Regions from separate parts of the Streptomyces sp. NPDC046939 genome, predicted to be linked through region 3. Evidence: riboswitches for the same ligand, from Rfam matches in the RefSeq annotation. Region 3 holds a riboswitch; each other region holds the start of a gene.

Region 1 (2,253 bases), on a different contig from region 3:
GACCAGGTCACCGGGTTGGATGTCGGAGAGAGCGACCGTCGTGCCGAACTCCACCTGGTCCCAGGTGGTGCGCGGCAGTGAGATCCCGGCGGCCTTCCACGCCGCCTGGGTGAGACCCGAGCAGTCGTAGGAGCCCGGCCCCGTGGCGCCCCACACGTACGGCTTGCCTATCTGAGCCCTGGCGAACGCGAGCGCCTTCGCCGCCTTGGCCGCGTAACCGGACGAGGTGCTGCCGGAGGCGTCGCCGGTGGAGCCCGACCCGGTGGAGCCCGATCCGGCGGAGCCCGTGGACCCCGCGGACCCGGTGCCCGAACCGGCCTGTTCCCGCTCCTCGGCCGCCTGCTCCGCCGCCTTCCTCTCGCGCTCCTCCCGCGCCTTCTGCTTCGCCGCCAGCTCGGCGGCCTTCTTGCGGGCCGCCTCCTCCTTCTTCCGCTCGATCGCGGCGAGCCGCCGCTTCTCCTCGGCGGTCAGCTTCGACAGCAGCTCGCGCGCGTCGGCGAGCTTCGACTGCACGCTCTGCTTCGACGTCCGCAGATCCGTCTGCGAGGTGGTGAGCTGGCGCAGGCTCTCCTGCGCCTCGGTGCGCTTCTTCGCGGTGGCCCGCTGCTGTGTCTGGAAGTCGTCGACGGCCTTCTTCTGGTCCGCCGTCATCCGGCTGAGCAGCCGGTCCTGCGCGAAGTAGTCCTCGGGGTCGTCCGCGAGGAACATCGTCGCGGTGTCGCTCATCCCGCCCGTGCGGTACTGCTCGGCGGCGAACCGGCCCAGCTTCTGGCGGGCCGTGTTCATCTGGTCGGTGCGCTCGGCGATGTCGTCGAGGAGCTTGTCGACCTGGCGCTTCTTGCTGTCGGTCCGCTCCTTGGCGGCGTTGTACTTCTGCGTGGCGGTCTCCGCCTGCCGGTACAGCGTGTCGACCTTCTCGCGCACCTCTTCCAGGCTCGGCCTCGCCGGTGCGGGCGTCGCCTGGGCCGTCTGCGAGAGGAGGGCCACCGAGGTCAGGGCGGCGGTCGTGATCCCGACCGCGGGGGTGGTGCGCAGGCCACCGGTCAGCCGGGAGCGGGTGCGCGTCTTGCGGTGCGACGCCAAGGCAGGCGACTCCTTCCGTGGTCCGCCTACCGGGTTAGCTGTCGGGTTCGGGCGTACGGAAGGCTGCCCTACGGCGCCGACTGGGCGTCGGGCCGATTCACCCCAAGGTTCGGTGGGTCCCCGGTTCCCTGCCTCACGGCGTACGGGACTCGGCGGGGGCAGCCCGCTCGCCGCGGCGCTCGCGGTCGTGGGGACGGACGGCCCGCGCAGCACCGTAGCCAACGCGTGTTGCTGCTGTGAAGGTCGTTGTGCGATATGCCCGATACATTTTCGTGACCTTGGCGACAGTGGCGTGCGGTGTCCGGAAGGAGGGGGCGGTGTGTCAGTGGGTCGGCCTAGACTCGTAAGGCGATGAGCAGCCTCTTTGACGACAGCTTCCTGGCGGGCCTCCAGAACCGGACCGATGGGCCCCCGCCGCCGCCCGACCCGGAGCACGAGGGACCGGAGCCCGAGCCGATCCCGGACGACCTGTTCGGCGGGAAGTTCGACGTGCCCCCGGCCAGGGACGCGTACTACCGCGGCGGCGCCCCGCGCCCGGCCGTGGACGCGGCGGCGCTCCTGGAGGGGCTGAACGAGAACCAGCGGGCGGCCGTCGTGCACGGTGGCTCGCCGCTGCTCATCGTCGCGGGCGCCGGTTCCGGCAAGACCCGCGTCCTCACCCACCGCATCGCCTATCTGCTCGCCGAGCGTGGTGTGCACCCCGGCCAGATCCTCGCGATCACCTTCACCAACAAGGCCGCAGGCGAGATGAAGGAGCGCGTCGAGGCCCTGGTGGGCCCGCGGGCGAACGCGATGTGGGTCTCCACCTTCCACAGCGCCTGCGTGCGCATCCTGCGCCGCGAGTCCAAGAAGCTCGGCTTCACGTCGTCGTTCTCGATCTACGACGCCGCCGACAGCAAGCGGCTCATGGCCCTGGTCTGCCGCGACCTGGACCTCGACCCGAAGAAGTTCCCGCCGAAGTCCTTCAGCGCCAAGATCTCGAACCTGAAGAACGAGCTGATCGACGAGGAGGACTTCGCCAAGACGGCGGCCGACGGCTTCGAGAAGTCCGTGGCGCAGGCGTACGCGATGTACCAGTCGCGGCTCCGTGAGGCGAACGCGCTGGACTTCGACGACCTGATCATGACCACGGTCAACCTGCTGCGCGCGTTCCCGGACGTCGCCGAGCAC
Region 2 (2,253 bases), on a different contig from region 3:
GCTCTCCGCGCCGGACGGGACGGGCGCCGCGATGCTCGCCATCAGCGGCTCCGTGGACACCCCGAACACCGGTCCGGCCCTCGACGACCTGTGGAAGGTGCTGCGCACCCTGGCCGCCGAGGGGCTGACGGACGCCGAGCGGGACTCGGCGGTGCAGAACCTGGTGGGCGTCGCGCCGCTCAAGTACGAGACGGCCGCGGCCGTCGCGAGCACCCTCGCCGACCAGGTCGAGCAGCACCTGCCGGACGACTTCCAGGCGCAGTTGTACCGCCGCCTCGCCGAGACGGGCACCGTGGAGGCCACCGCGGCGGTCGTGAACGCCTTCCCGGCGGACCGTCTGGTGACGATCCTCGTGGGCGACGCCGCGCAGATCGCCGAGCCCGTCAGGGCGCTCGGCATCGGCGAGGTGACCGTCGTCGCGGGCTGACCCCCGCCCCGTACGACCGAGGGAGCCCCGGCAGCCGTCACGGCCGCCGGGGCTCTCCGGCATGAGCGGCCATGAGCCGCATGAGCGACATGGATCGGCATGGATCGGCATGACCCCTGGCATATGTCCGAATTGATACGGAGGTTGCCTGTCTGGCCTGTGGTGTGCGCTACAAAAGCCGGGATCCGTTTGTCGCGGAAGAGAGGTGCCCCTTAGCGTCAGTGCGGCTGTCCGCCCGTCATGCGTCGCGCCCGCGACACCGGACAGTCATCGCCGAGTCCCCCACGGCGCGAGCCAGGGGAGCCGGGGACCCACCGCAGTCCCTGGGGTGAATCGGGCGCTCTTCCGGCCGTGAGGCAGGGGAGAGGGCCCGTAGGAGACCTTCCTGCTCCGAACCCGTCAGCTAACCCGGTAGGCGAGAGGGAAGGAAAGGATCAACCACCGCATGGCGTTCACCCGTGCCACCGGGAAGCACCGTCGTCCGAGCCGTATCTCGCGCACCACCGCACAGGTCGCCGGTGTCGCCGCGCTCACCACGACCGGTGTCGTCGGAGGCCTCGCCGCCCCCGCGCTCGCCGTCGACGGCGCGGCCCCCGAGCAGAACGGCCTGACCCAGGCCATCGCCATCGGCGACTCCATGGCCGCCCAGATCGACGCGCAGGCGACGGCGCAGAAGAAGGCCGCCGACGAGGCCGCCGCCAAGGCGAAGGCCGAGGCCGAGGCGAGGAAGAAGGCGGAGGAGGCCAAGCGCGAGGCCGAGGCGAAGGCCGCCAAGGAGCGCGAGGCCAAGGAGCGCGCCGCCCGCGAGGCCGAGCGCAAGCGCCTCCTCAACAGCTTCGTCGCCCCGATCTCCGGCTCGTACGTCTCCACGGCCTACCAGGCGAGCAGCGGCCTGTGGTCCTCCGGCAGCCACACCGGCATCGACTTCCACGCGGCCAGCGGCACGCCGGTGCACGCGGTCGGCGCGGGCACCGTCGTCGAGGCCGGCTGGGGCGGCGCCTACGGCAACAACATCGTGATCAAGATGAACGATGGTACATACACCCAGTACGGTCATCTCTCCTCGATCGGCGTCTCCGTCGGCCAGGCGGTCGTCCCCGGCCAGCAGATAGGCCTCTCCGGCGCCACCGGCAACGTGACGGGCGCGCACCTGCACTTCGAGGCCCGCACGACCCCCGAGTACGGCTCCGACATGGACCCGGTCGCGTACCTGCGCTCGCACGGCGTCAACGTCTGACGCGCGCGGCACCGCTCGGGAAGCCCCGGCTCGGTGAGCCGGGGCTTTTCCCTGTGCGCCCGGCCTCGCCCACGGACTTCCTGGCGAGAAAATATCCCTGAATTCCGGTCCGCCGTCGGAAATTCCAGAACCGTGGAATAGAGTCGGGGAGAAGTTGCCCGGAGCGCGCCCGCGAGGGCGTTGGTCGACCGCGTTGCGCGGGGATCAAAGGCGGAGGTCGAATCATGCGGATTCCCGCGCACTCGGTATGCACCGCGATTCGCGACGACATCGTCACGGGCGTCCACCCGCGCGGCAGCAGGCTCACCGAGGAACTGCTCGCACGCCGCTACGGGGTCTCGCGCGTGCCGGTGCGCGAGGCGCTGCGCACCCTGGAGGCCGAGGGGTTCGTCGTCACGCGCAGGCACGCGGGCGCGTGCGTGGCCGAGCCCAGCGGGCAGGAGGCCGCCGACCTCCTGGAGGTCCGGCTGCTGCTCGAACCGCTGGCCGCCGCGCGGGCGGCGCAGCGCCGCTCCGAGGCCCATCTGAAGGTCCTGCGCGGCCTGGTCAGGCTGGGCCGGGAGCGCTCCAGGGCGAACCGGGACGAGGA
Region 3 (2,253 bases):
ACTCTGGCGCGAAGCAGAAGTCGGAGGCCACACGCCAGCGAACCGCCTGAGTCGCGGGTGGGGCTTCGGTGGGAAAGGGACGACGTCGCCATGGCAGACCACCAGGAAGCATCCGTCACGCTGCCGAGCAATGCCGCCTCGGTCTCCGCTGCACGCCGGTACGTGAGCACCGTGCTGGCCGAGTGGGGGTTGCCGGGGGACACCGACGCGGCGGACACGGTGCGCCTGATCGTCTCGGAGCTCGCGACCAATGCCGTGCAGCACACGCTGGGCCAGTCGCCCACGTTCACCATCGACGTGGAGCTCGAACGCGACGAGCAGTTGCGGATCGGCGTCACCGACAGCCACCCGCGCTACCCCAAGCGCCTTCCCGCCGCGGTCGCGCAGGACAACGGGCGGGGCATGGTCATCGTCCGCAGCCTCACCGCGGAGTGCGGCGGACGCCTGTCGGTCGCGCCGACGGCGGAGGGCGGCAAGACCGTGTGGATCTCCCTGCCGTGGATTACCGGCCTGAACGGCAGCGCGACCCGTCCCGGCACCGCCTGTTGACGCGGCGCGCCACGGGCCCGTACGCGCTCACGTGGGGGCGTGCCCGGCGCCAGGCCCCGCCCCCACGCATCTCACTTCAGCGGCGCGCCGCTCAGCGAACGCGGCCGTACCAGACGCTCTTCGTCCAGATCTTCTGCAGCTTCACCACGTCACCGGTCTTCGGCGAGTGCCAGATCCGTCCCTTCCCGGCGTAGATGCCCACGTGGTAGACGCTCCGGCCCGAGTGGAAGAAGACCAGGTCACCCGTCTTGCGGTGGGACGCGGAGACGTGCCGGGTCTTGTTGTACTGCTGGGCCGCGGTGCGCGGCAGCTTCTTGCCCGCCCGCTTGAACGAGTAGAGCGTGAGCCCCGAGCAGTCGAACCGGTGCGGCCCCGAGGCGCCCCACTTGTACGGCGCCCCCTTCTTGGAGGCCGCGACCTTCACGGCCTTGGTCGAGGCCGTGGCCGCCGATGCCTCGGACGCGGCGCCGGGGACCATCAGCCCCGCGCCGGCGACCGCCAGCGTGAGGGCCGAAGCGGTACCGGCCCGGGTCAGCAGCGACGGAACACGATTGAGCGCAGTCATGCGCAACCCTTCGTCTGCCGCCTGTGAAGGATGACCTGTCGGGTTCGGGCAGGCGAAGTTGCCCGGCCGCGTCTGCGGCTTCACCCCAAGGGCCGCTCGGGTCCCACCTTCGTCAAGGTGGGCCGGTGGCCCGTCGTGCCTGGGTCCTCCACTCCTGCCGATGCACTTCTGTCGACCTGGCATCCGTGCGGCGGCAGGACTCGGCGTCCGCACGGACCGCCCCGCCGCGGCGGCGGGGGCTTGTCGTCGTCGAAGGGATCTTCACGCACAAGTGGGGTGGAATCCGAGTTGAACCGGCGGTAAGTGAGGCTCCTCACGCTTGACCCGTTCAGGTGGACAGTGCGCCTTTCGAGCCCCGGGAGCGACCCCCGACCACGCCCGTACCAGCGACGGAGCGCCTGATTCCGGGGTTCGCGTACCGTCGGAGCGCAACTCGGGCCGCCTCGTCGACGTACGCGTATCTAGGCTGTTCGGCGGTCCACCATCTGGACCGTTTCGGTCCGGAGGCAGACCGAGACAGACACTGTCGTGTCGAAGATGTCCTCAAGCGACCGTTTCTGGCGGCAAAGTGATCCGCTGGGTGCGCCGCTCACCATCGAGGACGCGCAGAGCCCGGCCCAGGGTTGCGGCGTGCACCTCGCTCTCACCCCGTCGGTGCATCAGCTCCAGCGCGTCGCGCAGCTCCACCGCCCGGCTCACGAGCGCCTGCGCCGCACGCAGCCCCCGGTACGTGTCCTTGCCGCGCGCCGGATTGATGCGCGCGAGCAGGTCGACCACGGCCAGATAGCCGTCCACGAGCGCGCACTCGGCGCGGGTCAGCGCGGGCAGCGGCGGAAACTCGGGCGGGTACATCGGGCGCGTCACCGCCCGGCCGACGCGCCGAGAGGGCCCTTGCGGCTCGGCACGACCCGGTCCACCAGGCCGTACTCCACCGCCTGCGCCGCGTCGAGCACGGTGTCCCGCTCGATGTCCCGGCTGACACGGTCCTTCTCCCGCCCGGTGTGGCGCGCCAGCAGCTCCTCCAGCCGTTCGCGCATCCGCACCATCTCGCGGGCCTGGATCTCCAGATCGGTGGGCTGGCCCTGCGTCGGCTCGGGCAGCGCGGGCTGGTCGAGGACCACGCGCGCGCCCGGCAGCAT

What was found. Region 3 has a riboswitch for cyclic di-AMP ahead of ABZ877_RS02835 (C40 family peptidase). Riboswitches for the same ligand answer to the same signal wherever they lie in the genome.
Region 1: another riboswitch for cyclic di-AMP. It lies ahead of ABZ877_RS18990 (NlpC/P60 family protein); the one in region 3 lies ahead of ABZ877_RS02835 (C40 family peptidase).
Region 2: another riboswitch for cyclic di-AMP. It lies ahead of ABZ877_RS29770 (M23 family metallopeptidase); the one in region 3 lies ahead of ABZ877_RS02835 (C40 family peptidase).

What each region holds. Positions count from the first base shown of each region.
Region 1 is NZ_JBEYWV010000016.1:40,854-43,106, forward strand. It holds gene ABZ877_RS18990 (NlpC/P60 family protein) at 1-1,083, opposite strand, end outside; cyclic di-AMP (ydaO/yuaA leader) riboswitch at 1,091-1,248, opposite strand; gene pcrA (DNA helicase PcrA) at 1,435-2,253, shown strand, end outside.
Region 2 is NZ_JBEYWV010000031.1:112,600-114,852, forward strand. It holds gene ABZ877_RS29765 (pitrilysin family protein) at 1-427, shown strand, start outside; cyclic di-AMP (ydaO/yuaA leader) riboswitch at 689-860, shown strand; gene ABZ877_RS29770 (M23 family metallopeptidase) at 873-1,664, shown strand; gene ABZ877_RS29775 (GntR family transcriptional regulator) at 1,889-2,253, shown strand, end outside.
Region 3 is NZ_JBEYWV010000002.1:118,625-120,877, forward strand. It holds gene ABZ877_RS02830 (ATP-binding protein) at 91-549, shown strand; gene ABZ877_RS02835 (C40 family peptidase) at 641-1,114, opposite strand; cyclic di-AMP (ydaO/yuaA leader) riboswitch at 1,118-1,248, opposite strand; gene ABZ877_RS02840 (hypothetical protein) at 1,658-1,966, opposite strand; gene ABZ877_RS02845 (ATP-dependent Clp protease proteolytic subunit) at 1,975-2,253, opposite strand, start outside.